4 regions of the Serratia sp. TSA_105.2 genome follow, and region 1 is predicted to be linked to each of the others. Evidence: predicted binding sites of a transcription regulator. Region 1 holds the regulator's gene; each other region holds the start of a gene.
The links. Region 1 encodes PurR, which represses purine synthesis genes. Its sites were predicted from a motif close to CANGCAAACGTTTGCNTG; they were not measured.

Region 1 (7,503 bases):
CGTTGACTCAACTGTAAATCGCACTCGGCACGCATATTCTTTAAGTGATTATTAAACTTGGTAATTATGACGCTGAGTTAGCATGTTCCCGCTGCGCCTTTTGCTGCGCGTCAACTGCTTTTCCCCGCTGCAGGAAATACCCCAGCGCGGCCAGGATCACCGTCGATACCATTACCGTCACCGTCGCCAACAGCGGCTGGGCAATGAACGCCGACACCAGCATGCTCGCCACAAAGCACAGCCCCAGCTGCAGCGTATTTTGCAGCGCGGCGGCCTTGCCGCTGCTTTCCGGGAACGGCATCAGCGCATTAGCCACCATGATCGGATAGCCGGCGCCGTTGACCAGCGCCATCACGCAGAACGGGATCAGCAGCGTGGTGAGCGTCGGTGCGGTCAGGGTCGCCACCAGATACAGCGCCACCATGCTGACACCATAAGCTACCAGCAGCCACGGCAGCAGGGTTTTGCCATTGATGCGCTTCAGCGCGGCACGGCAGCCATAGCCCCCCAGCAGGAAAGCCAGCGTCTGCGGCACATAGCTCAGACCGATGTCGCTCGGGCCATAGCCCATATCACCGAGGATGAACGGCGAGCCGGTCAGCCAGGCGAAGAAGCCTGCCGAGCAGGCGGCGTACATGGCGACGTTGCCGCTGAACACCGGGGATTTCAACAGTCGCCAGAAGCTGACGCCGTTTTTTGGCGCCTCGGCGGTGGGCTGCGTTTTGGCACGCTCTTTGAGCATCAGCGTCGGCAGCAGCAACAGTACGGTGATGGCCAGCAGCACGGCGAAGATTGCACGCCAGCTGGCGTGGTTCAACAGCCAGGCGCCCAGCAGCGGCGCCAGCGCCGGAGACAGCGCGACCAGCGGCATGATGGTGGCGAATACGCGATTGGCCTGGCCTTCGCGATAGCGGTCGACCACCAGCGCTTGCCAGATGGCGGCGGCGGAACAGACGCCGACGGCCTGAATAAAGCGCAGGATCCAGAGCTGCACGGCGTTCTCTACCCACAGCATGCCCAGGCAGCCGAGGCCGAACAGCGTCAGGCCGATCAATAATACCGGTTTGCGGCCCAGACGGTCGGAGAGCGGCCCCCACAGCAGCTGCGCGAAGGCGAAGCCGGCCAGGAAGATGCTCAGGCTGGCGCTCACCGCGCCGGCGGAAATTTGCAGTTCCTCCCGCATGGCGCCGAAGGCGGGGAGGTACATATCGGTCGCCAGATAACCCAGCATGCTCAGGCCGGCGAGGTAGAACATAAAGCCAAAGGAATTTCGCATGGTATTTCTCGTTAATATTTTAGTGTCGCAGGTTTTTAGCGCCGGCCAGTGTATCCGGCTGGATCTCTGCTTGTGAAACGGTAATATTTGCAAAGTGCTGTTAAAAAAATTGAAGGCAAAGCGATGTGGTCTGAATATTCTCTTGAAGTGGTCGACGCAGTGGCGCGTACCGGCAGTTTCAGCGCGGCGGCGCAGGAGCTGCACCGGGTGCCGTCGGCGGTGAGCTATACCGTACGGCAGCTGGAGCAATGGCTGGCGGTGCCGCTGTTTGAGCGGCGCCACCGCGACGTGGAGTTGACGCCGGCCGGCGCGCTGTTTATCAAGGATGCGCGAGTTGTTATCAAAAAAATGCTCGACACCCGCCGCCACTGTCAGCAGGTGGCCAACGGATGGCGCGGCCAGCTGAATATCGCGGTCGACATCATCGTCAAACCGCAGCGCAGCCGTCAGCTGGTGTTGGATTTCTACCGTCATTTCCCCGACGTCGAATTGATGCTGCAACCCGAGGTGTTCAACGGCGTGTGGGATGCCTTGGTGGACGGCAGGGCGGATATGGCGATCGGCGCCACCCGTGCGGTGCCGGTCGGCGGCGGTTTCGCCTTCCGCGACATGGGTTATATGAACTGGCTGTGCGTGGTCAGCCCGCAACATCCGCTGGCGCAGTTGACGGGGCCGCTGAATGACGATCAGCTGCGGCCGTACCCTTCGCTTTGCCTGGAGGACACCTCGCGCAATCTGCCCAAGCGCGTCACCTGGACGCTGGATAACCAGCGGCGGCTGGTGGTGCCGGACTGGACTTCGGCGCTCGACTGTTTGTGCGCCGGGCTGTGCGTCGGCATGATGCCGGCGCATCGGGCGCTGCCGCGGGTGCAGCGCGGTGAGTTGAAGGCGTTGCAGCTGCAGCAGCCGTTTCCTGCCAGCCCTTGCTGCCTGACCTGGCAGCAGGATAAACCGTCACCGGCGATGAGCTGGCTGCTGGCGTATCTGGGCGATGGGGAAACGCTGAATCAGGAGTGGCTGAGCGAGGTGGAACCGGAAGCCGCGCAGGCTTCCGGCGCGGGGGATTAGCGGCGGTAGTCGATGAACGGGCCGTCGGCGACCGAGCGGCGTTCGATCAGCTTCGGATGCACTTCGATCACCTGCGACTCTTCGCGTTTGCTGATAATGCGATCCAGCAGCATGGTGAAGGCCATTTCGCCCAGACGCTCTTTCGGCTGGTGAATGGTAGTCAGCGCCGGGGTGAAGTAGCGGGCGTTGCGCACGTTGTCATAGCCGATCACAGAAATATCCTGTGGCACCCGCAGCCCCAGCTCGTCGGCCGCGCAGATGGCGCCCATCGCCATGATGTCGCCGCCGCAGAATACCGCGGTCGGCCGCTGTTTTTGCGACAGGATTTGGTGCATCGCCTTGTAGCCGGACTCCGGCTCAAAGTCACCCTGGACGATCCACTCTTCGCGGATGTCGATATGCGCTTCCTGCAGCGCCTTCATAAAGCCCTGATGACGGCCGCCGCCGGTGTTGCGCGACAGCTGGCCCGGAATGGCGCCGATATCGCGGTGGCCGCGCTCGATCAGGTAACGGCCGGCCAGATAGCCGCCTTCGAACGCGTTATCGATGATGGTATCGGTGAAGTCGCCGCGCGCAGCGCCCCAGTCCATCACCACCATCGGGATATTACGGTAGTCTTCCAGCATGCCCAGCAGCTGATCGGGGTACTCGGAGCACATGACCAGCAGGCCGTCGACGCGTTTTTGCGCCAGCATCGCCAGATAGGCGCGCTGCTTATCCAGATTATTGTGTGAGTTGCACAGGATCAGGGTGTAGCCCTTGCTGTAGCAGCTGTTTTCCACCGCCTCGATCACTTCGGCAAAGTAGGGCGCTTCGCTCGAGGTGGCCAGCAGGCCGATCGACTTGGTGTGATTGACTTTCAGGCTGCGCGCCACGGCGCTCGGCGAGTAGTGCAGTTCTTTGATGGCGGCCCACACGGCCGCTTTGGTCTCTTCGGCGACGAAACGAGTCTTATTGATGACGTGGGAAACGGTGGTGGTGGAAACGCCCGCGCGTTTGGCCACATCTTTAATCGTTGCCATGTAAGGAATGACTCCTGAACTCACATGTTTACAGCATGTAAGTGTGATGTTAATCGTTTGCCTACGTAGATCCTTCTCCAGAGAAGCGAAAACTGAGTTTTTAGTGTGTTGAAGTCTTCAGCGCTTAATCAGGAGGGGCATGGATGCCGGTACGCAGTTGTGAACTGCGAATTTTGTCGCATATTGAACAAAAGTGGAAGAGGTAATCGAGATTATAAACCGGGAAATGATAACAAGATTTTGTCGGCGAACTGTGGGAAAATGATTTGACGTACTAATTGTGCGCCTTTTATCCTTAGGAAAGCCCATTTTAAAGGAGTTGTCATGGATACCGAATTGAAGATGTCGCTGTTCACCACCGTCTGCGCGTTAGCGGTCATTATCGCTTTCAGCTTCGTTGCCGCGTTGAACTGATTTACCCCCGGTTATAAAAAAGGCGCAGCCTGGCTGCGCCTCATCACCTCAGAACCTGCGCTTACGCCAGGTTTTCCGCGGCGAAGGTCCAGTTGACCAACGCCCAGAAGTTTTCCAGGTATTTTGGACGCGCATTGCGGTAATCGATGTAATACGCGTGTTCCCACACGTCAACGGTCAGCAGCGGTTTGTCTTCACCGGTCAGCGGGGTGGCCGCGTTGGAGGTGTTGACGATCGCCAGCGCGCCGTCTGGTTTTTTCACCAGCCAGGTCCAGCCGGCGCCGAAGTTTTTCACTGCGGCATCGGTGAACTGCTCTTTGAACGCAGCGAAGGAGCCGAAGGATTTGACGATCGCCGCCGCCAGTTCGCCCTGCGGTTCACCGCCGCCCTGTGGCGACAGGCAGTGCCAGTAGAAGGTGTGGTTCCACACCTGCGCGGCATTGTTGAAGACGCCGCCGTTAGAGGTCTTGATGATCTCTTCGAGCGATTTGCCCTCGAACTCGCTGCCTTTCACCAGGTTGTTCAGGTTAACCACGTAGGTATTGTGGTGTTTGCCGTAGTGGTATTCCAGGGTCTCAGCGGAGATGTGCGGCTCGAGCGCGTTTTTCTCATACGGTAATGCAGGTAATTCAAACGACATTGCTTCCTCCTTTACAGCGCCATTCGCTTTCCGCCGGGGCGAGAGTCATATGGGCCGTTTTTTATTGTGGTCTTTCAATCTTAACAATTTTCATCATAAAAAACAGGAAGAAAAGCGAGAAATGCGCGTGGGGTGGTGCGATGGGCGAGAGCTTGAGCAGGCGGTTGCGACCGGGACCGCAACCGCGCAGAGCAGGGAATTAACGGATAGTTTTCGGCGTTACTACGCGGCGTGCGCCGATGTAGTGGTTCTGCCAATAGTCGTTGTCGAGCTGGCTGATGCGGATCTCTTCGCCGGTGCGCGGCGACTGGATGAATTTGCCGTTGCCGAGGTAGACGCCAACATGGTCCGCCACGCCGCGGTTGTTGATGCGGAAGAACACCAGATCGCCGCTTTCCAGCTCGCTTTTCTTGATCGGCGCCGCGTCGCGCAGGTGATACATTTCGTTGGCGGTGCGCGGCATTTTGATTTTCACCACGTCTTTATAGGCGTAATAGATAAGGCCGCTGCAGTCGAAGCCGGTGCGCGGCGAACTGCCGCCCCAGCGGTAAGGTTTGCCCATCTGCCCCATCAGCTTGGCCATCGCGGTCTGCTTGGCATGCTGGTAGCGTTTTTTGTGCGCCGGGCTGAGTTTTAACGGTTTTTCGTCACGCGCCAGTTTGGCGGTGGCCATACCGGCTTCGCGGTGGCGACCATAGCCTTTTTTATAGCCCTTTTTCGGCGGGGTGACTTTAATCTTGGCGGTTTTCTGCGCTTTGGCCTTGGGTTTGGCGCTGGCGATCTTTTTCGCGCTTTTCTCGCTTTTCGTCTTGGCGGCCCTGGTTTTTTTCGCAGGGGCCGTCACTTTGGCTTTTTTAGCGGCTTTGTCCGCTTTCTTTTTTCTGCGGTCATCGGGCCGCGCTTCATTAGCATGGCTTTTACGCTGCTCGGCGGCAACACGCGCCTGTGGCGCAGCGTGCGCCAAATTGAAGAAGAGCTGCGTAAACAGCAGCGCAAAGAGCGTAAGAATTAAACGCATGTCGACGTCACCAACCTTGGCCCCGAAGCGGATATCGAAAGAGTTACAGTATTCCCGAATTTCGCCATATAAAACAGCGAAGAACTCATAAATAATAATCCATATTGTGAGAAAACGTTAATGACATTTTTTTTGGTTCAAAATCAGTCCGTTGGTGTATAAAAAAGCACCGCCGGGTGGCTGTGGATATAATTAATCCCCGCCGTCATCGCCAAGCAATATATTAGTGAAATGGTCGGATTAAAAATGTTATTCTCAACGTATGTTTTGACCGGAATGACGTGGCCGGTGAAACGCGATCGGTAGCGGGCGAATATCCTTGCAAAAGATGGCGTTTTCTTGCGACTGTTCCAGCCGCTACAATAGCCCGCGTGATGCATGTTGTAGCCATGAAATGTGGCTTGAGGAAGCAATAAATGACGACGACACTTGAAAAAATTCAGCATCAGATCGCTGAAAACCCGATTCTGCTGTACATGAAAGGTTCGCCAAAGCTGCCGAGCTGCGGCTTCTCCGCACAGGCTGTGCAAGCGCTGTCCGCCTGCGGCGAACGTTTCGCCTACGTGGACATTCTGCAAAACCCGGACATTCGCGCCGAGCTGCCAAAATACGCCAACTGGCCGACGTTCCCGCAGCTGTGGGTAGACGGTGAGCTGGTCGGCGGTTGCGATATCATCATCGAGATGTATCAGCGCGGCGAACTGCAGCAGCTGATCAAAGAAACGGCAGAAAAGTATAAAGCGCAGGAAGACCAGCAGTCTTAATCGGCAGGCTTGCGGTTATCGCGTAACGGGCGGCGCCAGTGCAAACTGGGCCGCCTTTTTTGTTGGGCTTACTCGGCGAGATCGCCGACCGGCAGCGGCCAGCCGCCGAGACGTTTCCAGCGGTTAACCAGCTCGCAAAACAGCAGGGCAGTTTGCTCGGTGTCGTACAGCGCAGAGTGCGCCTGGCTGCTGTCGAACGGCATACCGGCGGCGATACAGGCTTTCGCCAACACCGTTTGGCCCAGTACCAGGCCGCTGAGCGCAGCGGTGTCGAAGGTGGCGAACGGATGGAACGGGTTGCGCTTCAGGCCGGCGCGTTCTGCTGCGGCCATCAGGAAGCTGTGATCGAAGTTGGCGTTGTGCGCCACGATAATGGCCCGGTTGCAACCGCGATCCTTGAGCCCTTTGCGCACCGCTTTGAAAATGGCGTGCAGCGCGTCATATTCGCTGACCGCGCCGCGCAGCGGATTGTGCGGATCGATGCCGTTAAACGCCAGCGCTTCCGGCTGCAGGTTGGCGCCCTCGAAAGGCTCCACGTGGAAGTGCAGGGTCTCGTCCCGCTGCAGCCAGCCATCTTCATCCATTTTCAGCGTGACGGCGGCGATCTCCAGCAACGCATCGGTATTGGCGTTGAAGCCGGCGGTTTCAACATCTATTACTACGGGATAAAACCCACGAAAACGACCACTCAGGGCGTTAAGATCACTTTTTTCGGCCATCAGTTTCTTATCTTCATCGAATGCAGCGCGCATTATGGCAAATTTTGCGCCCGGTTGCAGGCGCTATCGCGCGGAGAATCAGCAGGGCGCAGCGCGCCCTGAAGGGGAGGCTTAGTGGCCGAGGCCCTGACCGGCGTGTTTGTTTTCGATCAGCTCGATTTTGTAGCCGTCCGGATCTTCGACGAAGGCGATGACCGTGGTGCCGCCTTTCACCGGGCCGGCTTCGCGGGTGACCTTGCCGCCTGCGCGGCGGATGCTGTCGCAGGTGGCGGCAACGTCGTCCACGCCCAGCGCCAGGTGGCCGAAGGCGGTGCCCATGTCGTAGCTGTCGGTGCCCCAGTTATAGGTCAGTTCGATAACCGCGCCTTCGCTCTCTTCCGTATAGCCGACGAAAGCCAGCGAATATTTGTACTCTGGGTTTTCGCTGGTGCGCAGCAGGCGCATGCCTAATACCTTGGTGTAGAAGTCGATGGCGCGTTGCAGGTCACCGACGCGGATCATGGTATGGAGTAAGCGCATAATTCCTCTGAATTGACAGTGCCGTGGCAGACGGCGGGTGGATTGAAGCACAAGCGAGTATAG
Region 2 (7,503 bases), on a different contig from region 1:
CACGCGCGGCGGAAGTGCCGGCAATGCCTTCCAGCTGAATCACCTTGGCATCGGCGCCCACTTTCTTGGCGATGAAGTCACCGGCCATTTTGCCGCCCACGCGGTTGTCCGAAGCGATGTGGCTCACCACGTCGCCCTTACTCGCCACGCGGTCCAGCGTAATGACCGGGATTTTCGCCTGGTTGGCCATCTTGATAGCGTTGCCTACCGCGTCGGAGTCGGTCGGGTTGATCAGCAGCAGCTTGGGCGCGCGCACCATCAGATCCTGCACGTTGGCCAGTTCTTTCGCCGGGTTGTTCTGGGAATCCAGCACCACCAGGTTGTAACCCAGCTTGTTGGCCTCTTGCTGCGCACCGTCCTTCATCGAGACGAAGAACGGGTTGTTGAGGGTGGACACCACCAGCGCGATGGTGTCTTTGGCCATGGCATTGGCGCTCAGGGTGGCGCTCAGCGCGATGGCGGAGGCTAAGGTTGCCAGTTTTTTCATTTTCATCATCGTGATTCCTGTAGGGGGAGGTTACTTGTTGCTTTTGTTATCTACCAGAACCGCCAGCAGTATCACCACTGCCTTCACGATCATTTGGTAGTAGGAAGAAACACCCAGTAAATTCAGGCCGTTGTTCAGGAAGCCGAGGATCAGCGCCCCGATCAGCGTACCGACGATGCGGCCCTTGCCGCCGGCCAGGCTGGTGCCGCCCAGCACCACGGCGGCGATGGCGTCCAGCTCATAGCCGGTGCCGGCGGTCGGCTGCGCCGACGACAGGCGCGCCACTTCGATCACCCCGGCCAGCGCCGCCAGCAGGCCGCACAGCGAGTAGACGATAATCTTCACTTTATCGACGCTGATGCCGGACAGGCGGGTCGCCGCTTCGTTGCCGCCCAGGGCATAAATATAGCGGCCCAGGCGCGTATGGTGCAGCATATACCAGGCGGCGATGAACACGATCGCCATGATCCAGATCGGCGTAGGCACGCCCAGCGGGCGGCCGATGCCGAACCAGCCGAAGGTGTCAGCCACGTCAGTGAAACCGGTGTTGACCGGGCTGCCGTTGGTGTACACCATGGTGACGCCGCGCAGCAGCAGCATCATCACCAGCGTAGCGATAAAGGCCTGCACCTTGCCTTTGGCGACGATCACCCCGGTGCAGGCGCCAACTGCCGCGCCCAGCGCCAATGCCGCCGCCACCGCCACCAGCGCGTTGACCTCAAAGCCGACGATCGACGCCGCCACCGCGCCGGTCAGCGCCAGCAGCGATCCCACCGACAGATCGATGCCGGAGGTGAGGATCACCAGCGTCATCCCCACCGCCATGATGGCGTTCACCGAGGTCTGCTGCAGAATATTGAACAGGTTGTTCAGGGTGAAGAAGTTCGGGCTCATGGAAGAGACCACGGCGATCAGCACCAGCAGCGCAATCAACGACTTCTGCTCTAACAGCCACTCTTTACTGAACCAGCGCTTGGCTGCGATAGTCTGGGAACTCATATCTGATTACTCCTGCTTTACGCCGTATTGCTTGCCGACGGCTGCCGCCATCAACGCTTCCTGGGTGGCCTGTTCAATCGGGAACTCGCCGCTGAGATGCCCTTCGTGCATCACCAGAATGCGATCGCTCATGCCCATCACCTCCGGCATTTCCGAAGACACCAGAATGATGCTCAGCCCTTCCTGCTTGAACTGGTTGATTAACTGATAGATCTCTTTTTTGGCGCCGACGTCGACGCCGCGCGTCGGCTCATCGAGGATCAGCACCTTCGGCCGGGTCATCAGGCCGCGGGCGATCGCCACTTTTTGCTGGTTGCCGCCGGAAAGCAGGCCGATCGGCTGCTCCATCGATGGCGTTTTAATATTGAACAGGCGGATGAAATCCCCCACCGCTTGCCGCTCATCGGCCTGTTTCAGGCTGCCGTCGGCGCGGCTAAAGTAGCGCAGCGCGGTCAGCGACATGTTTTCCTTCACCGACATGCCCAGCACCAGGCCGTCGCGCTTGCGGTCTTCCGAGATATAGACGATGCCGTTCGCCAACCCGTCCTGCGGCGAGTGGGTGACCACATCGCGGCCGTCCAGGTTGACGGTGCCGGCCTTGCGCGGCGCGGCGCCATACAAGATTTTCATCAATTCGGTGCGCCCGGCGCCCATCAGCCCGGCCACGCCGAGGATCTCGCCGCGATACAGCGTAAAGCTGACGTCTTCAACGCCGGGGCCGGAAAGGTGGCTGACGTCCAGCCGTTTTTCCCCGCGCGGCAAATCCAGGCGCGGGTACTGCTCTTCCAGTTTGCGGCCGACCATCATCTCAATCAGCGAATCTTCCTGCAGCTCGCTCACCAGCCGCTCGGCGATAAACTGCCCGTCGCGGAACACGGTCACGTCGTCGCAGATTTCAAAAATCTCTTTCAGGCGGTGCGAGATATAAACGATGCCTCGCCCTTCGGCCTTCAACTCGTTGATCACCTTAAACAGCGAGGCGGTTTCGGTGTCGGTCAGCGCATCGGTCGGTTCGTCCATGATGATCACTTTCGATTCGAAGCTCAGTACCTTGGCGATCTCCACCATCTGCTGATCGCCAATCGACAGCTCGCCCACCAGCCGGTGGCTGCTGTAGCGCAGATTGAGACGCGCCAACAAGCGATCGGCCTCGGCATACATGCGCTTCCAGTCAATGCGGCCGAAACGGTTGACGAACTCGCGGCCGAGGAAGATGTTTTCCGCAATCGTCAGCTGCGGGATCAGATTCAGCTCCTGATGGATAATACCGATGCCCGCTTCCTGCGAATCCTTAGGCCCGTTGAACACCACCTCGTTACCGAGAAAATACTGGCTGCCGGCGTCTTTCTGGTAGATGCCGGTCAGCACTTTCATCATGGTGGACTTCCCGGCGCCGTTTTCCCCCACCAGCGCCATCACCTTGCCGGGATAGACGCTGAGGGCGGCGCCGGAAAGCGCCTTCACGCCGGGAAAGGCTTTATCAATCCCTTTCAGTTGCAGTAAAGGTTGCATACGCGCCTCAGAAAGTTACGCCGGCGCACAGGATCACGTTCGCGTAAGGCGAACACTCCCCGCTGCGGATCACCGCCCGGCTGTGCCCGGTTTGCGCTTTAAACGCCTGATGGCTGATATAGCGCACGCCGATGGTGTTACCTTGGCGTTGGCCCAGTGCGGTCAGTTCAGCCAACAGTGCCTCGTGGAGCGACGGATTCTGTTTCACGATCTCTTCCGCCAGGATGGCGCTTTCTACCCGCATCTCTTGCGTGACCGCCGCGAACACCTGCATGAAGGTCGGCACGCCCTGCGTCAGCGCCAGATCGATGCGCTGCGCTTCCGCCGGTATCGGCAGGCCCGCATCGCACAGGGTAAGCTGGTCGGTATGCCCCAGCCGGGCAATCACGGCAGACACGTCGGAATTCAGTAATACGCCTTTTTTCATCTCTCACTCCACCAGCGAAACGTTTCGCTCTCTGAGGGAGTTTAAAAAAACGGCAGGGGAAGGCAACCGGGACAATGCAGAAGTGTGATCGCTATCGAAACGTTTCGTTCACGCCCGGGCAATGCTCAAACAAAAGGGGCTCAGCCATGCTGAGCCCCTTATCAGGCGGGTTAGATCTCGACCTGCGTGCCGAGCTCGATGACCCGGTTCGGCGGGATCTCAAACTGATCCGGCGCGCGCAGCGCATTGCGGCTCAGGGCGACGAACAGCTTGCCGCGCAGGTAGAGGTACCACGGCCGCTTGGTGAGGATTAGCGACTCATGGGACATGAAGAACGAGGTCTCCGACATGCGGCACGGCAATCCTTCCAGCCCGCAGCGGTGGAACACTTCCTCGACGTTCGGCGTTTCACGCCAGCCGTAGCTGGCCACCACCCGCCAGAAGGTCGGCGACAGCTGTTCGATGGTCACCCGGCGCACGTTGTGCACGTAAGGCGCATCCTCGGTGCGCAGCGTCAGCAGCACCACGCGTTCATGCAGCACCTTGTTGTGCTTCAGGTTGTGCAGCAGCGCAAAAGGAATGACGTTGGTGGCGCGCGACAGGAACACCGCGGTACCCGGCACTCGCACCGGCGGCGATTTCTCCAGCGAGGCGATCATCGCCTCCAACGAGTTGCCGTGTTCATGCAGGCGGCGCAGCAGGCGGAAGCGCTCGCTCTTCCAGGTGGTCATAATGATGAACATCACCAGCGCCAAGGTCAGCGGTAACCAGCCGCCGGAGAACAGCTTCAGGGCGTTGGCGGAGAACATCGGCACGTCGATGATCAGCAAGATGGCCACGATGCCGATCGCCAGGAAGCGATTCCAGTGCCAGTTGTTGATCGCCACCGAGGTGACCAGAATGCTGGTCAGCACCATGGTGCCGGTGACGGCGATGCCGTATGCCGCCGCCAGGTTGCTGGAGTGCTCAAAGCCGATGATTACCAGCACCACCGAGATGTACAGCGTCCAGTTGATCACCGGAATGTAGATCTGGCCGGATTCCATTTCCGAGGTGTGAATGATGCGCATCGGCGACAGATAGCCCAGACGCACCGCCTGGCGAGTCAGCGAGAAGACGCCGGAAATTACCGCCTGCGAAGCGATAACCGTCGCCAGGGTCGCCAGAATCAGCAGCGGGATCAGCGCCCAGTCGGGCGCCAGCAGGAAGAACGGGTTTTTGATCGCCTCAGGGTTTTTCAGCAGCAGCGCACCCTGGCCGAAGTAGTTGAGCACCAGCGATGGCAACACCACGGTGAACCAGGCCAGGCGGATCGGGAACTTGCCGAAGTGCCCCATATCAGCATACAGCGCCTCGACGCCGGTGATCGACAGCACCACCGCCCCCAGCGCAAAGAACGACACCTTCTTATATTCCATGAAGAAGTTGAGCGCCCATTTGGGGTTCAGCGCCTGCAGCACTTCCGGGTTCGAAATGATGCTGCGCGCACCCAGCACCGCCAATACGATGAACCACAGCAGCATTACCGGGGCGAACAGCTTGCCGACGCTGCCGGTACCGTGCTTTTGGATAATGAACAGCAGCGTCAGCACCAGAATGGAGAGCGGCACGATATAGGCGTCGAGCGCAGGCGCAGCGATTTCCAGCCCCTCTATCGCCGACATCACCGAGATCGCCGGGGTGATCACCACCTCGCCATAGAAGAAGCTGCCGCCGATCAGGCCCAGTATCACCAGCACCGCGGTGGTACGCGCCGAGGTGTTGCGCCCGGCCAGCGACATCAGCGTCAGAATGCCGCCCTCGCCGGCGTTGTCCGCGCGCATCACGTAGGTGAGATATTTGAGGGAAACGATCACGATCAGCATCCAGAAAATCAGCGACAGGAAGCCGAAAACCACGTCTGGACGAACATCGAAGCCGTAATGGCCGGAGAAACACTCTCTCAGCGTATAGAGAGGGCTGGTGCCGATATCACCGTAGACCACGCCGATGGCCGCCAGGGTTACCGCCGATAAGGACTGCTTATGCTCTGCGCTCATAATTCGTTTCTTTATCAGAACATCCGTTAGCGATGCATCCGCATCAGGCAAAATACGGGCTCAAAGATCCGTCACGCCCACCAGAAAGCCGCACAGTATGCACCATTTATACGGCTTGCCTACCCTTATATCAGAGCCGAAAAATAAACAAAATGTGAACCGGATATCCGGCACAACTTAGAAAAATATTACTAATCAATAAGCTATACCACTAAAAATAATGGTGGTTTATCATCGGATTATCGACCAAGATTGGCTAACTCTCGGACAATGCGACAATTATATGACGCCATCATCCCTTCTGGCAGAACGAATTTCCCGCCTCAGCAGCGCGCTGGAGAGCGGTCTTTATGAGCGGCAAGAAGCGATCCGCCTGTGCCTGCTGGCGGCGCTGAGCGGCGAAAGCGTATTCCTGCTCGGCCCGCCCGGCATCGCCAAGAGCCTGATCGCGCGCCGGCTGAAGTTTGCCTTCCGCAACGCCCGCTCCTTTGAATACCTGATGACGCGCTTTTCCACGCCGGAAGAGGTCTTCGGCCCGCTCTCTATTCAGGCACTGAAAGATGAAGGGCGTTATCAGCGCCTGACCGCCGGCTACCTGCCGGAAGCGGAGATCGTGTTTCTGGACGAAATCTGGAAGGCCGGCCCGGCGATCCTCAACACCCTGCTGACGGCGATCAACGAACGGCGCTTTCGCAACGGCAACAGCGAAGAACCGATCCCGCTGCGCCTGCTGGTCACCGCCTCCAACGAACTGCCCGAAGCGGACAACAGCCTCGAAGCCCTGTATGACCGCATGCTGATCCGCCTGTGGCTGGACAAGGTGCAGGATAAACAGAATTTCCGCTCGCTGCTGGTCAACCGCCAAAACGAGAGCCAAAACCCGGTGCCGGCGGCGCTGAGCATCAGCGACGAAGAGTTTCTGCAGTGGCAACCGCAGATAGACAAGGTGGCGCTGCCGGAAGCCTGCTTTGAGTTGATTTTCCAGCTGCGCCAGCGGCTGGACGCGCTGGAACAGGCGCCGTACGTCTCCGACCGACGCTGGAAAAAAGCCCTGCGCCTGCTGCAGGCCTGCGCCTTCTTCAGCGGGCGCGACGCCATCGCCCCGCTCGACCTGATGCTGCTGAAAGACTGCCTGTGGCACGATCTCACCTCGCTGAAGCTGCTGCAACAACAGATCGATCAGCTGCTGACCGAATCGGCCTATCAGCAGCAGTCTATGCTGATCCAACTGCAACAAATCCACACCCGCTGGCTGCAGGATCAACAACAACAAAGCGATCGGCAGGCCATCAGCCTGGTGAAAAAGGGCGGCATGTTCAGCCGCAAGCCGCAATACGCGCCGGCCACGCCGTTCGCCGGCGGCACGCTCACTCTACTGCTGCAAAAACCGCTGCAGCTGCATGACATTCAGGTCAACCATCTGAGCATCGAGAGCAGCGTGCTGGATAACTGGCTGCAAAAAGGCGGCGACGTGCGCGCCAAACTGAACGGCATCGGCTTCGCGCAGCCGATCGATTTGGAGGTCGACGACCAACTGCACCTGACGGTGCTGGACGTCAGCCGCCAGCCTTCGCTGCTGGCGCTGCCGGGCAAACAGGCCACCGCCACGCCGCAGGCGCTGCTGGATGAAATGGAGGCGTTGGCCCAGCGCCTGGCGGAACAGCGCCGCGCCTTCAGCCAGCATCAGCCTTGTCTGTTCACCCCCGCCGCAGGCCTGGCCAAGATCGAAGCCAGTCTGCTGCAGGTGGCAGAGCAGGTTAAACAGCAACAGCAGCAAATGCGCGGCCAGTAACCATGCTCAGTCTGGAGACGCTCGATCTGCTGCTGGCGATCACCGAAGGCGAGATGATCGAGGAGATGATCGTCGGCATGCTGGCGGCGCCGCAGCTGTCGGTGTTCTTTAAAAAGTTTCCGGCCCTTCGCCGGGCGCTGGATCGCGATCTGCCACGCTGGAAACTGCAGCTCAAGGAGCGTCTGCAGGAGGCCATGGTGCCGCCGGCGCTGGCGCAGGAATTTTACCGCTACCAACAGTGCCAGCT
Region 3 (7,503 bases), on a different contig from region 1:
GCGCCGCAAGGACGCCGCCTGGACGATGGGGGTAAACACCCATCTGCCGCCGGATATCGCGGTGCGTTGGGTGAGCCCCGTCGCCGACGATTTTCACGCGCGTTTCAGCGCCACCGCGCGCCGCTACCGCTACATTATTTTCAACCACCGCTACCGGCCGGCGGTGCTGCAACAGGGGGTGACGCATTTTTATCACCCGCTGGACGCCGATCGCATGCATCGGGCGGCGCAGGCGCTGCTGGGCGAGAACGACTTCACTTCGTTCCGCGCGGTGCAGTGTCAGTCGCGCACTCCGTGGCGCTGCGTAAAACACGTTAAGGTTACGCGCTACGGCGAATATATTGTGGTAGATATCAAGGCGAATGCCTTCGTGCATCACATGGTTCGCAACATCGTCGGCAGCCTGATGGAGATCGGCTGCGGCAATCAGGATGAGAACTGGATGGCCGAGTTGCTGGCGCTGAAAGATCGCAACCTGGCGGCGGCGACGGCGCGAGCCGAGGGGCTGTATCTGGTTGCCGTGGATTACCCTGACCACTTTGGTCTACCGCGGCCGCCGATGGGGCCGCTGTTTTTGCCCGACGATTAAACGCCGGCACGCCTGAAAGCGTCGCTCCCTTGTGCTTCTGCCGGGTGACTGAAACACCCGGTATCAATGAGAGAATTTATGGATATCATCAAGTTTATTATTGATTTCATTCTGCATATTGATGTGCACCTGGCCGAACTGGTCGCACAATACGGCATGTGGGTCTACGCTATTCTGTTCCTGATCCTGTTTTGCGAAACCGGTCTGGTGGTGACGCCGTTCCTGCCGGGGGATTCTTTGCTGTTTGTCGCCGGCGCGCTGGCGGCGTTGCCGACCAACGATCTGAACGTGCACACCATGGTGGCGTTGATGGTGGTGGCGGCGATCCTCGGCGATGCGGTGAACTACACTATCGGGCGGTTGTTCGGCGAGAAGCTGTTCAGCAACCCGAATTCGAAAATTTTCCGCCGCAGCTATCTGGACAAGACGCACCAGTTCTATGAGAAACACGGTGGGAAAACGATTATTCTGGCGCGATTCGTGCCGATCGTGCGTACTTTTGCGCCGTTCGTCGCCGGTATGGGGCATATGTCCTATCGCCACTTCGCCGCCTACAACGTGATTGGCGCACTGGTTTGGGTGCTGCTCTTCACTTATGCTGGCTACCTGTTCGGCGATCTGCCGGTGGTGCAGGAGAACCTGAAACTGCTGATCGTGGGGATCATCATCGTTTCGATTCTGCCGGGCGTGATTGAAATTTGGCGCCACAAGCGCGCGGCCGCCCGCCAGCAAAAACAGTAAAAACATCGCTTAACCTGTCGGTTCGACCAGTTTTTTGTCCACAGCGTCGGGCCGATATGGTTTAATGAGCGACATTATGGTCTGTTCCTGCGAACAACCCTGAAGCCGATGCCTCAGTCGCCGCGCTTGCCGCGCCGCGAACGGGCATTTTTTCATTGGGGTGTTTTCGGGGGGATTGTTAAAGCATGAACAGCGGACTGGCGTGTGCCAGGTTCAAACAGAAAGGTCATCGATGAGCTGGATTGAACGAATTCTTAACAAGAGCAATATCACACAAACCCGTAAGGCGAGCATTCCTGAAGGGGTCTGGACCAAATGCGACAGCTGCGGCCAGGTTCTCTACCGCGCCGAGCTGGAGCGTAATCTGGAAGTGTGTCCGAAGTGCGACCACCACATGCGCATGGGCGCGCGCGCGCGCCTGCATACCCTGCTGGACGAAGGCAGCGAAGTGGAACTGGGCAGCGATCTGGAGCCGAAGGACGTTCTGAAATTCAAGGATTCCAAGCGCTATAAAGATCGTCTGGTCGCCGCACAGAAAGCGACCGGCGAGAAAGACGCGCTGGTGGTGATGAAGGGCACGCTGTACGGCATGCCGATCGTCGCGGCCTCCTTCGAATTCGCCTTCATCGGCGGCTCGATGTCTTCCGTGGTCGGCGCGCGCTTCGTGCGTGCGGTTGAGCAGGCGCTGGAGGACAACTGTCCGCTGGTGTGCTTCTCCGCCAGCGGCGGCGCGCGCATGCAGGAAGCGCTGATGTCGCTGATGCAGATGGCGAAAACCAGCGCGGCGTTGGCCAAAATGCAGGAGCGCGGCTTGCCGTACATCTCCGTGCTGACCGACCCGACCATGGGCGGCGTTTCCGCCAGCCTGGCGATGCTGGGCGACATCAACATCGCCGAGCCGAAAGCGCTGATCGGCTTTGCCGGCCCGCGCGTCATCGAGCAGACCGTGCGCGAGAAACTGCCGCCGGGCTTCCAGCGCAGCGAGTTCCTGATCGAAAAAGGCGCGATCGACATGATCGTTCGCCGCCCGGAAATGCGCCAAACGTTGGCGAGCATTCTGTCCAAGCTGACCAACCAGCCGCAGCCGCATTTCGATGAGGCCGCGCCGGTCGTTGAGCCGGAGCCGCAGGCCGACGCCTGAGGCAAAGACAGATCCCGCCCGGGTTCAGCCGCCACTTTGTGGCTAAGTGACGGCTGATGCCCGTTCCCTGCCGGTCGCAGCCCTTCTCGCTGCGGTTTGCAGGTTGGCGGCAGTCACGAAGCGCATCGCCTTTACCGCGGTGAGGGTGGTGCCCTGATGGATTAATGAACCCAAGTTCAGTGATGGGACTCATGCAAAACCACCAAATTCCCCAAGCCACGTCGCCATTGAGCTCGTGGCTTTACTATCTGGAACGTCTGCACAGCCAGGCGATCGAACTCGGCCTTGAGCGCGTACAGCGCGTCGCGGCGAATCTGGATTTACTGACCCCCGCTCCCACGGTGTTCACCGTTGCCGGCACCAACGGCAAAGGCACCACCTGTCGCACCCTCGAAGCCATTCTGCTGGCCGCCGGCCTGCGCGTCGGCGTCTACAGTTCTCCGCATCTGGTGCGCTATACCGAACGCGTGCGCATTCAGGGGGAAGAGTTGAGCGAAGCGGAGCACAGCCGCTCGTTCGCCGCCATTGAGGCCGGCCGCGGCGAAACGTCGCTGACCTATTTCGAATTCGGCACCCTGTCGGCGCTGCAGCTGTTCAAACAGGCGCGGCTCGACGTGGTGATCCTGGAAGTGGGCCTGGGCGGGCGTCTCGACGCGACCAACATCGTCGATCCGAGCGTGGCGGTGATCACCAGCATCGCGCTCGATCATACCGACTGGCTGGGCAACGATCGCGAAAGCATCGGCCGCGAGAAGGCCGGCATTTTCCGCAGCGGCAAGCCGGCGGTGGTGGGCGAACCCGACATGCCGGACAGCATTCGTCAGGTTGCCGAAACGCTGGGCGCGCCGCTGTATCGCCGCGGCGAAGCCTGGAGCTTCAGCGAGCAGGGCGATCGCTGGCAGTGGCAGGGCGGCGACACGCTGCTGACCGATCTGCCGACGCCGAACGTACCGCTGGCCAACGCCGCTACCGCGCTGGCGGCGCTGAACTGCTCTCCGCTGGAAATCGACGAACGCGCGATTTTCACCGGGCTGCAGCAGGCGACGCTGCCGGGGCGTTTCCAGATCGTGCGGCGGGAGCCGACGCTGATCCTCGACGTGGCGCACAACCCGCACGCCGCCGGCTATCTGGCCGGGCGCCTGGCCAAACTGCCGCGTGACGGCGGCAAGGTGCGCGCGGTGGTGGGCATGCTGTCGGACAAGGACATCGCCGGCACGCTGGCCTGCCTCAACGAGCAGGTGGATGAATGGTACTGCGCACCGCTCGACGGGCCGCGCGGCGCCAGCGTCGAACAGCTGGCGCAACATCTGACGGAACCGCGCCACTTTAATGATGTCGAAACTGCCTGGCGGCAGGCTATGCAGGATGCTGATAAACAGGATATTGTGATCGTCTGTGGATCGTTCCACACCGTGGCGCAGGTGATGGCGGCGCTAGACGAGATGCGGGGAGTGTGAGTGGCGAGTAAATTTCAGAACCGACTGGTCGGAACCGTGATTCTGGTGGCGCTGGGGGTAATCATCCTGCCAGGGCTGCTGGACGGCAAAAAGAAGCATTACGAGGATGAATTCGCGGCCATTCCGTTGGTGCCGAAGGCGGGCGACGTCGAGGAGAACGACGTGCTGCCGCCGGTGACACAACCGCTACCGGCGCAGCCGCCGGAAGGGGCGGGCGCGCTGGTCGAGCAGCAGGCGGCCAACGAAGCGGCGGCGCAACAGGCAGTGCGGCAGAGCGCTCAGCAACCGACGCAGGTGGCGCCGCCGCCGGTCGAAACGCGTCCTCAGCCGGTGCCACAGCCTAAGCCGAAACCGGTGGAAACCAAACCGGTGGAAGTGAAACCGAAACCGGTACCGCAACCGAAACCGGTGGAAGTGAAGCCGGCGCCGAAACCGGAACCGAAACCTGAACCGACGCCGAAGCCTGAACCGGCACAGCAGCCGAAACCGGCGGAAGAAAAAGCGCCGGCAGGGCAAGCCTATGTCGTGCAGCTCGGGGCGTTGAAAAACGCCGCCAAGGCGAACGAGATTGTCGCCTCGCTGCGGCTCTCGGGCTATCGCGCCTTTACCGTGCCGTCAACGCCGGTGCAGGGGCAGATCACCCGCATCTACGTCGGCCCGGACGCCTCCAGGCAGAAGCTGCAGGCGGCGCTGCCGTCGCTGAACTCGATCAGCGGGCTGAGCGGGCAGGTGAAACCGTACGGCCGTTAAACCCCGCGGGGGCGCAGCACGATGCGCCCCTGAATTAAGGAGTGGTGGAGAGAACGCGAGAAAAACCGCGCCTTTTACAGGCGAAATCACCTATGTAGGCGCGGCGATTGGGAATTTTTTGATCGCCGCTTTTTATTTGTAACGTGGTAGGAAATCCCCTACGCAAACGTTTTCTTTTTCTGTTAGAATTCGCCGCGAATTGGATGCAGGGGCGATTCATCATTGGAATAGTTCATGGTCTGGATTGATTACGTCATTATAGCGGTGATTGGATTTTCGGCTCTGGTGAGCCTGATCCGAGGGTTTGTTCGCGAAGCATTGTCACTTGTGACATGGGGATGTGCGTTTTTTGTTGCCAGCCATTTCTACTCTTACCTTGCGGTCTATTTCACTCGTTTTGAAGATGAACTGGTGCGAAACGGCATCGCGATCGCGATTTTGTTCATCGCGACCTTGATCGTAGGGGCTATTGTTAACTATGTGATTAGCTCACTGGTAGAGAAAACCGGGTTGTCGGGCACCGACCGGGTGTTGGGCATCTGCTTCGGCGCGCTGCGCGGAGTGTTGATCGTTGCGGCGATCCTGTTCTTCCTGGACACCTTTACCGGCTTTTCACAGAGTGCCGACTGGAAACAGTCGCAGCTCATTCCCCAGTTCAGTTACGTCATCAGGTGGTTCTTTGACTACCTGCAGAGCACGTCGAGTTTCTTGCCGACCCAATTGCCGGGGCGGTAGCGCTGATGAGGAAAAGACAACATGTGCGGTATTGTCGGTATCGCCGGTTTCATGCCGGTAAACCAGTCGATTTATGATGCGCTGACGGTGCTTCAGCACCGTGGCCAGGATGCCGCAGGCATCGTCACCATTGACGCCCACAACGGGTTCCGTTTGCGCAAAGCCAACGGCCTGGTGAAGGATGTGTTTGAGGCGCGCCATATGCAACGCTTGCAGGGCAACATGGGCATTGGCCATGTGCGTTACCCGACGGCCGGCAGCTCGAGCGCCTCTGAGGCCCAGCCTTTCTACGTCAACTCGCCGTTCGGCATTACGCTGGCCCACAACGGTAACCTGACCAACGCCCATGAGCTGCGCCAAAAGCTGTTCGAAAGCGGCCGCCGCCATGTTAACACCACCTCCGACTCGGAAATTCTGCTGAACGTGCTGGCCAGCGAGCTGGACCGTTTCCCGCATTACCCGCTGGAGGCCGACAACATCTTTACCGCGGTCGCCGCCATGCATCAGCAACTGCGCGGCGCTTACGCCTGCGTGGCGATGATCATCGGCCACGGCCTGCTGGCGTTCCGCGATCCGAACGGCATTCGCCCGCTGGTGATCGGCAAGCGCACGCTGGAAGATGGCCGCAGCGAGTACATGGTGGCTTCCGAGAGCGTGGCGCTGGATACCCTGGGCTTTGAGTTCCTGCGCGACGTGGCGCCGGGCGAAGCGGTGTACATCACCACCAAGGGCCAGCTGTTCACCCGCCAGTGCGCAGAGAACCCGAAAACCAACCCGTGCCTGTTCGAATACGTTTATTTCGCGCGCCCGGACTCCTTTATGGACAAGATCTCGGTCTACAGCGCCCGCGTGCGCATGGGCCAGAAGCTGGGCGAGAAGATCGCCCGCGAGTGGGAAGATCTGGACATCGACGTGGTGATCCCGATCCCGGAAACCTCCTGCGACATCGCGCTGGAGATCGCACGCATTCTCGAGAAGCCATATCGCCAGGGCTTCGTGAAGAACCGCTACGTCGGCCGCACCTTTATCATGCCGGGCCAGCAGGCGCGTCGTCAGTCGGTGCGCCGCAAGCTGAACGCCAACCGCGCCGAGTTCCGCGACAAGAACGTGCTGCTGGTGGATGACTCCATCGTGCGCGGCACCACGTCGGAACAGATCGTCGAAATGGCGCGCGAAGCGGGTGCCAAGCGCGTGTACCTGGCTTCCGCCGCGCCGGAAGTGCGTTTCCCGAACGTCTACGGCATCGACATGCCGAGCGCCAACGAACTGATTGCCCACGGGCGTGAAGTGGATGAGATCCGCCAGATCATCGGCGCCGACGGGCTGATTTTCCAGGACCTGGACGACCTGATCGAAGCGGTGCGCGAAGAGAACCCGGACATCACCCAGTTCGAATGCTCGGTGTTCAACGGCATCTACGTGACCAAAGACGTCGACCAAAGCTATCTGGAATACCTGGAGTCGCTGCGCAGCGACGACGCCAAGGCGCTGCGGGTGCAAACCGAAGCGGAAAATCTGGAACTGCACAACGAAGGCTAACCGCCTGCGTTGATCTCTCAAGGTGCATCGCCGCGTCTGCGGCGGTGCGCCTTGCTCCTCCGACTTGCTTATCCCTCGCCATTGCGGCAAAGTCTGCCTGATCTTACTTTTTACGGCAGAGGCCATTTTCCATGAAACGACTCATCATCGGCATTTCCGGCGCCAGCGGCGCTGTCTACGGCGTGCGCCTGTTACAGGTTTTGCGCGACGTCGCAGAGGTGGAAACCCATTTGGTGATGAGCAACGCAGCAAGGCAGACGCTGGCGCTGGAAACGCCGTACAGCCTGCGGGAAGTGCAGGCGCTGGCCGACGTGGTGCACGATGCGCGCGACATCGCCGCCGGCATCTCCTCCGGCTCCTTCAAAACCCTGGGTATGGCGATCCTGCCCTGCTCGATCAAAACCCTGTCCGGCATCGTCAACAGCTACAGCGACGGGCTGCTGACCCGCGCCGCCGACGTGGTGCTCAAAGAGCGCCGCCGTTTGGTGCTGTGCGTGCGGGAAACGCCGCTGCATCTGGGGCACCTGCGGTTGATGACCCAGGCGGCGGAG
Region 4 (7,503 bases), on a different contig from region 1:
CGATCGTGGCTACCAACTGCGGGGCAGCGCGCTCGACCAGCGCCTGTGCCTGATCCATTGGCTGCGGCGTGCCCTGCGCTGCAGCCCGCAATTCGTTGAAGGCGATTTCGCCCCGCGCCTGCGGCACGCGCTGGCGGCCGATGCCGCCCCGGCGTCTGAGCTGGCAGAGGCGATCGATGCCTGCGAGCCGCTGCTCAACCGCCACTTTGACGCGCGCGACCGCCAATTTCTGCAGCATTATCTGCTCTACTGCGCCTGGCAAAATCGCCTGCGGCAGCATCCGCGTTTCGATGCCGTTCAGCGCGACTGGCTGCGGCAAAAGCCGGAGCAACAGGCCGCCGCCTGGCTGCATCAGGCCTGCAACCGGCTGTTTAACCAGCCGCCGCAGGCAGACGAGCGCGATTTTTTGGCGCTGACGTTTACCATGTTGAAAAATCACAGCTACCACAGCAACGACTCCGCGCAAGAACAGCGGCTGATGGCGGCCATCGACAGCATGGTCGAGCGTTTCCAGCAGCTTTCCGGCATGGCCTTCAGCAGCAAGGCGGAGCTGGTCAGCCAGCTGTTCGCCCACCTGGCGCCGGCGCTGGAGCGCTGCCGTTTCACCATCGGCATCGACAATATGCTGTTGGAAGAAGTGGTGCGCAAATACCCGCGGCTGATGCGCACCACGCAGGAAGCGCTGAAACCGCTGGAGCAGGAGTACGGCGTGCATTTTTCCAACGAGGAGACGGGCCTGGTGGCCATCAGCTTCGGCGCCTGGCTGATGCAGGACAACGCGCTGCAGGAAAAACAGGTGCTGCTGCTGACGCTGGACAACCCGCAGCTGGAAGAGGAAGTGGAATATCAGATCCGCGAGCTCACGCTGCTGCCGCTGAACATCAAGTATCTGCCGCTGAGCGACTATCTGCGCGGCGGCGCGCCGCAGGGTGTCATGCTGGTGATCACCCCTTATGCGGCGGTGCACAGCGATCCGCACCCGCCGCTGATCTATACCGAACTGCCGCTGGAAACCCGGCAGCGCCAAGCCATCCGCACGCTGCTGGAAGCCCCTTAATCAACGGCTGACACTGACCGCCGGCGGCCGGATGAACAAGGCCGGCACCGCGACCGCCGCCATCACCCAGAATACCCCGCCCTGCCAATGTTCGAACAGGAACCCGGCAATGACCGTCATAACGGCGATACCGCCGCCCATCGCCAGCGCCGAATACACCGCCTGCAGCCGGATCACCTCTTGCCCCTGGCGCGCGGCAATAAAGCGCATCGCCGCCAGATGACAGACGGTGAAGGTGCCGCAGTGCAGGATCTGGATCAGCAGCAGCCAGCCCAGCTCGGTACTGTAGGCCATCAGGCTCCAGCGCAACACGCCGCAGCAGGCGGAGAGCAACAGCAGGTTGCGCGCATTCCAGCGGCGGAACAGCACGTTGCTGCTGGCGAAAATAATCACCTCCGCCACCACGCCGAGCGACCACAGATAGCCGATGGTCGAGGCCGAATAGCCCGCCTCCTGCCAGTAAATGGAGCCGAAGCTATAGTAGCCGGCGTGCGCCCCCTGCAGCAGCGTGACGCACAGCAGGAAGCGCCAGACCGGCCCCTCTTTCAGCAGTGCCCACATCGAGCGCTCGGCTTCGCTGTGCGTGCGCGCTTCGCCCTGCGGCATGACGCTCGGCTTCAGCAACATGCCCAGCAGCATCGCCAACACGCTGAAGATCAGGCTGTAGAGAATCGCGTTATGGCCCCACACCGCCACCAGCTGCCCGGTCAGCGCCGAGCCGATGACGAACGCCAGCGAGCCCCACAGCCGCACCCGGCCGTAGTCCATGCGGATCTGCTTTTGCCAGGTGGCGGCCAGCGCGTCGGTCAGCGGCACCAGCGGCGAGAAGAACAGGTTGAAACCCGCTATCACCAGCATCAGCCAGCCCCAACCGTTGCCGAAACAGAAACCGACCGCGAAGGCCAGGGTCAGCAGCGCCAGCAGGCGCAGGGCGGAGACTAAATGAGAGGGATCTTTAACGCGGGGAGCAATCAGTAAGCTGCCGAGGAAGCGGGCCACCAAGCCGGCGCCGAGCAATATGCCGATGGTTTCGGGCGCGATGCCCTCGCCTTTCAGCCACACGCCCCAGAACGGTAAGAAGATACCGTAGGAAAAGAAGTAGGTGAAATAACTGAGCGCGAGCCAACGCGTGGATTGCAGAACCATGATCCCTCCGGAGTGAGGGCAATACTTTGACAGAGCTCACACCGCCCCGCAATCTTCATTCCACTTCAATGCGTTAGAGTGCCAGACAGCTCACAGTTTGCCGCGAGCGGCCACAAAAAAACCCGCCGCAGCGGGTTTTGTCGGGCGAAAGCGGGATTATGCGTAAACCGGCAGGCGGGCGCAGATATCCAGCACTTTCTTCTTGGTGCGTTCAATGGTGGCTTCATCGTTGATGTTGTCCAGCACATCGCAGATCCAACCGGCCAGTTCGCGCACGTCGGCTTCTTTAAAGCCACGACGGGTGACGGCCGGGGTGCCGATACGCACGCCAGAGGTGACGAACGGGCTCTTAGGATCGTTCGGCACGCTGTTTTTGTTGACGGTGATGTTGGCGCGGCCCAGGGCAGCGTCCGCTTCTTTACCGGTCAGGTTTTTGTCGACCAGATCCAGCAGGAACAGGTGGTTATGGGTGCCGCCGGAGACCACTTTGTAGCCGCGCTGCAGGAACACGTCCACCATCGCCTTGGCGTTGACCGCCACTTGCTGCTGATAAACCTTGAACTCAGGCTCCATCGCTTCTTTCAGTGCCACCGCCTTGCCGGCGATCACGTGCATCAGCGGGCCGCCCTGGCCGCCAGGGAACACGGCGGAGTTCAGCTTTTTGTACAGATCTTCGTCGCCGCCCTTCGCCAGGATCAGGCCGCCGCGCGGGCCCGCCAGGGTTTTGTGGGTGGTGGTGGTGACGATGTGCGCGTGCGGTACCGGGTTCGGGTACACGCCGGCGGCGATCAGGCCGGCCACGTGCGCCATGTCGACGAACAGGTAAGCGCCGATGCTGTCGGCGATTTCGCGCATTTTGGCCCAGTCAACCACGCCGGAGTAAGCGGAGAAACCGCCGATGATCATTTTCGGCTTGTGGGTTTGCGCCTGCTTGGCCAGATCGTCATAGTCGATTTGGCCTTTGTCGTCGATGCCGTAAGGCACCACGTTATACAGTTTGCCGGACAGGTTGACCGGGGAACCGTGGGTCAGGTGGCCGCCGTGCGCCAGGTTCATGCCCAGAATGGTGTCGCCCGGCTGCAGCAGCGCGGTGTACACGGCGAAGTTCGCCTGGGAGCCGGAGTGCGGCTGCACGTTGGCGTAATCGGCGCCGAACAATTCTTTGGCGCGATCGATAGCCAGCTGCTCAACGATATCCACGTATTCGCAGCCGCCGTAGTAACGCTTGCCCGGATAGCCTTCAGCGTATTTGTTGGTCAGCTGGGAACCCTGAGCCTGCATCACGCGCGGGCTGGTGTAGTTCTCAGACGCGATCAGCTCGATGTGCTCTTCCTGACGCACCACTTCCTGCTCCATGGCACGCCACAGTTCCGCATCGTAATCGGCAATGTTCATTTCACGCTTTAACATCCGGCATCTCCTGACTTAAATCAGCTAACTAAAAAATCACCAAATAACTACCCGTTTGGGTTCTGGGCCACAGTGTAAACCGTTTCGCCCCACCGAAGATAGGTCTTGACAGAGGTTTTTACGCAAACGATTGGCATAAGGTGGCGCAAGGCTTTGATCCGATAAATACCGCCGTTTATCAACGGACATTTCCTCATGCGAACGATGCGCTTTTTTCATGTTCTGTGAGCGCGATCGACGCCCGAAGAACACCGCAACGAAAACAAGGGTATTTACAAGCGACGCGGAACCCAATAAGATGCATTTAAAATACATCATTACAATTATCGTCAAGATCCCAACCCAAGGAGCGCTTCCATGCTGGATAGCCAAACCATCGCCACCGTGAAATCCACCCTTCCCCTGCTGGCTGCGACCGGGCCGAAGCTGACCGCCCACTTTTACGATCGCATGTTCGCGCACAACCCGGAATTGAAAGACATTTTCAACATGAGCAACCAGCGCAACGGCGATCAGCGTCAGGCGCTGTTCGACGCCATCTGCGCCTATGCCGCCAACATCGAGAACCTGGCGGCGCTGCTGCCGGCGGTGGAGCGCATCGCGCAGAAGCACACCAGCTTCAATATCCAGCCGGAGCAGTACAACATCGTCGGCGGTCACCTGCTGGCGACGCTGGACGAAATGTTCAGCCCGGGTCAGGAAGTCCTGGACGCCTGGGGCAAAGCCTACGGCGTGCTGGCCAACGTATTTATCCAGCGTGAAGAGCAGATTTATCAGCAGAGCGAAACCGACAACGGCGGCTGGCGCGATCTGCGCGCGTTCCGCATCCTGAAGAAACAGCCGCAGAGCGACGTGATCTGCAGCTTCGTGCTGGCACCGGTGGACGGCGGCCGGGTGGCGGACTTCAAACCGGGGCAATACCTGGCGGTCTACATCAAGCACGACAGCCTGGAACATCAGGAAATTCGCCAGTACTCGCTGACCACCTCGCCGAACGGCGAGTTCTACCGCATCGCGGTCAAGCGTGAAGATCAGGGTAAAGTGTCCAACTACCTGCACCAGCAGGCACAGGAAGGCGACGTGATCTACATCGCCCCGCCGCACGGCGACTTCTTCCTCGACGTGGCGCCGACCACGCCGGTGGCGCTGATCTCCGCCGGCGTCGGCCAAACCCCGATGCTCGGCATGCTCAACACCCTGCACGACAACCAGCATCAGGCGCAGGTCCACTGGCTGCACGCGGCGGAAAACGGCAGCGTGCACGCCTTTGCCGATGAGGTGGCGGATATTGCCGGGCGCATGCCGAATCTGAGCCGCCATGTGTGGTACCGCGAGCCGGGTGCCGATGACGTGGAAGGCCGCGACTATCACAGCCGCGGATTGATGGATTTGAGCGCGCTGCAAGGTAGCCTGGCCGATCCGCAGATGCACTATTACTTTTGCGGCCCGGTGGCCTTCATGCAGTTCGTGGGCAAACAGCTGCTGGAAATGGGCGTAGAGGCCGAACGCATCCACTACGAATGCTTCGGCCCGCATAAGGTGCTGTAATGCTTGCGGAGCGCGGCCGTCAAGCCGCGCTCCCCCTTCATTTCGCCTGCAGCTGACGCGCGTCTTGCACCTGCTGCACGGTCACCGGCGCCGCCTGGTTGCCCCAGCTTCCCCGCAGATAGCTCATCAGATCCGCCGCCTGTCGATCGTTCAACGCCCAGCCGTAAGCCGGCATGTCAAACGCCATCGCCTGCTGCGTGATCGGCGTATGCGCCCCCTCCAGCACTACCCGCAGCGCGGTCAGCGGATTGTCCGCCGTTACCGTGGCATTGCCCGCCAGCGCCGGAATGGCAAAATCGGTGCCCTCCCCCTTATTGCCGTGGCAGGTCGAGCAGTACATCGCATAGGTCGCCTTGCCGCCCGGGTTATCCCCCTGCACGGCAGGCGCAGCGGCTTTGGCGCCGGTTTCCGGCGCCAGGCTGCGCAGGTACACCGCGATGGCGTTCAGATCGCCGTCGCTGAGATACTGCGTACTGTGGGTCACCACCTCGCTCATCGGCCCGGCGACCGCCGCATGGCGGCTGCGGCCGGTTTTCAGCAGCGCCGTCACCTCTTCCGGCGGCAGGCCGCGCAGATTGGAGGCGTACCAGCCGTCCAGCTCGGCGCCGCTCAGGAACACCGGCTCCTTACCGTCCAGCCCCTTCTCCTGCATCGCCCAGCCGCGCGGCGTGTGACAGCTGCCGCAATGGCCCGCGCCCTGCACCAGGTAGGCGCCGCGGTTCCACTCGGCGCTTTGCTGCGGATCTGCCTGATACGGCTGGTCGTCGTGGAACAGCTGGTTCCACACCGCCAGCGGCCAGCGCATCGACAGCGGCCAGCTGATGTCGCTGTCACGGTTGGCGACGTTCTGCGCCGGCACTTCATTCATCAGATAGTCATACAGCGCGCGCATGTCTTCCGCGCTCATTTTGGCGTACGAGGTGTACGGCATCGCCGGGTAGAGCCGGTGACCGTCTTTGGCTACCCCCTGGCGCATGGCGCGATCGAACTCTTCGAACGAATAGGCGCCGATGCCGTGCAGCTTGTCCGGCGTAATGTTGGTGGCGTAGATAGCCCCGAGCGGCGTCGGGAACTTCATGCCTCCCGCCAGTTCAGCGCCGCCCGGCGCGGTGTGGCAGGCGGTGCAGTCACCGGCCTTGGCGACGTATTCCCCGGCCGACATCGCCTGGGCCGAGCCGCCGGCCGCCAGCAGGCTCAACAGGTACAGCGAACGCAGACTCATGCTCCCTCCTTGGCGGCAACCTTGCCGTAGGCCAGTTCGTTCACCGCGCGCCACGCCTGATCGATCGCCGAGTTGGCGTACGGGCTCCAGTCGGAATCGGAGTTGGCGATAACGATCTTGCCGATCGGCTGCCGCGCCGTTTCGATGATTTTCTTGGCCTCGTCTTCGTCGTCGAACAGCCCGTTAAGGAAGTAGGAGTAACCGTGCGACCAACGGTTGACGGTGATCGCCTGAATGTCGCGCTGATGATCGAAACCGGCGTCGCCCAGCATGCCCTGCAGCTGTTCGCGGATCATCTGCTCATGCACCTCGAACGGCGTGCCCAGCAGCAGCGCGCGCCCTTTGCGCGACTGCTCGCGCGGGCTGAGGCCGCTGCCCGGCAGCGTCGGCACGTACACCATATGCAGGCCGATCGGCCGGTCCGGATCGCGCGGGTGCTGATACCCGCCCATGCTCACCGGGTAGTCCAGCTTCACGCGGCTGTACGGCGCGGCCGGCGAATAGATCTCGTGCACGCCCAACTTGATGAACGGCTGCCAGTTGCGGATCACCACCTTGCTGTATACCAGCGGCGCCTTGACGTTCTGCTTCAGCGCCTCCTGCTGCTCATGCGACATCTCCGGCACCAGGTACGGGATCATCATGTTATAGCCGGCCATCACCACCTGCCCGGCGCGCACTTTGGTCATCTTCTCGCCGGTCATGTAGGTGACTTCCACCTTGTCGCCAACGTTGGCCGCGTGCAGCCCGGTGCTGTTCAAACGCAGCTTCACCGGCGACTCCGGCCGATCGAGCTGGCTGTAGTCGAATTTGGCCAGCACCACGTCGTTCATGTCTTTGCCGGCCGGCGCCACCGCCGGGATCAGCTTGCGCACCATCAGGCGCGTCAGCGTGGCGTTGCCGTCCGGGAAGTGGAACACGTAAGGATCGTCGAGATCCGCCTGCGACTCTTCGTCCAGCGGCGGCAGATTCATGCCGCCAAGGCCCGGCAGATCGCAGATGCGCGCATCGCTGCACGACGTGCCGTCGATGCCCACCGCCTGGAAATCGTTGGTGGTCTGCTGGAAATAACGGATCGCCAACTCGCTCAGGCCCACCTTCTCGCGCAGGAACTGGGTGT

Region 2: rbsD (D-ribose pyranase) is a predicted target of PurR. The motif match lies at 3,438-3,455, and genes of this name have one in related genera.
Region 3: cvpA (colicin V production protein) is a predicted target of PurR. The motif match lies at 4,838-4,855, and genes of this name have one in related genera.
Region 4: glyA (serine hydroxymethyltransferase) is a predicted target of PurR. The motif match lies at 3,733-3,750, and genes of this name have one in related genera.

Annotation. Positions count from the first base shown of each region.
Region 1 covers NZ_JBQZFT010000001.1:844,827-852,329, reverse strand. The annotation lists gene punC (purine nucleoside transporter PunC) at 65-1,276, opposite strand; gene punR (DNA-binding transcriptional activator PunR) at 1,400-2,344, shown strand; gene purR (HTH-type transcriptional repressor PurR) at 2,341-3,366, opposite strand; gene cydH (cytochrome bd-I oxidase subunit CydH) at 3,691-3,780, shown strand; gene sodB (superoxide dismutase [Fe]) at 3,842-4,420, opposite strand; gene ACUTSC_RS03805 (NlpC/P60 family protein) at 4,620-5,438, opposite strand; gene ACUTSC_RS03800 (Grx4 family monothiol glutaredoxin) at 5,855-6,202, shown strand; gene rnt (ribonuclease T) at 6,271-6,954, opposite strand; gene gloA (lactoylglutathione lyase) at 7,033-7,440, opposite strand.
Region 2 covers NZ_JBQZFT010000006.1:226,804-234,306, reverse strand. The annotation lists gene rbsB (ribose ABC transporter substrate-binding protein RbsB) at 1-493, opposite strand, end outside; gene rbsC (ribose ABC transporter permease) at 518-1,486, opposite strand; gene rbsA (ribose ABC transporter ATP-binding protein RbsA) at 1,493-2,998, opposite strand; gene rbsD (D-ribose pyranase) at 3,006-3,425, opposite strand; gene kup (low affinity potassium transporter Kup) at 3,596-5,464, opposite strand; gene ravA (ATPase RavA) at 5,748-7,256, shown strand; gene viaA (ATPase RavA stimulator ViaA) at 7,259-7,503, shown strand, end outside.
Region 3 covers NZ_JBQZFT010000003.1:144,962-152,464, forward strand. The annotation lists gene truA (tRNA pseudouridine(38-40) synthase TruA) at 1-589, shown strand, start outside; gene ACUTSC_RS11805 (DedA family protein) at 668-1,330, shown strand; gene accD (acetyl-CoA carboxylase, carboxyltransferase subunit beta) at 1,563-2,471, shown strand; gene folC (bifunctional tetrahydrofolate synthase/dihydrofolate synthase) at 2,663-3,928, shown strand; gene dedD (cell division protein DedD) at 3,929-4,678, shown strand; gene cvpA (colicin V production protein) at 4,913-5,413, shown strand; gene purF (amidophosphoribosyltransferase) at 5,435-6,952, shown strand; gene ACUTSC_RS11835 (UbiX family flavin prenyltransferase) at 7,084-7,503, shown strand, end outside.
Region 4 covers NZ_JBQZFT010000008.1:45,675-53,177, forward strand. The annotation lists gene csiE (stationary phase inducible protein CsiE) at 1-1,057, shown strand, start outside; gene ACUTSC_RS19975 (3-phenylpropionate MFS transporter) at 1,058-2,203, opposite strand; gene glyA (serine hydroxymethyltransferase) at 2,360-3,613, opposite strand; gene hmpA (NO-inducible flavohemoprotein) at 3,971-5,161, shown strand; gene ACUTSC_RS19990 (c-type cytochrome) at 5,199-6,383, opposite strand; gene ACUTSC_RS19995 (NAD(P)-binding protein) at 6,380-7,503, opposite strand, start outside.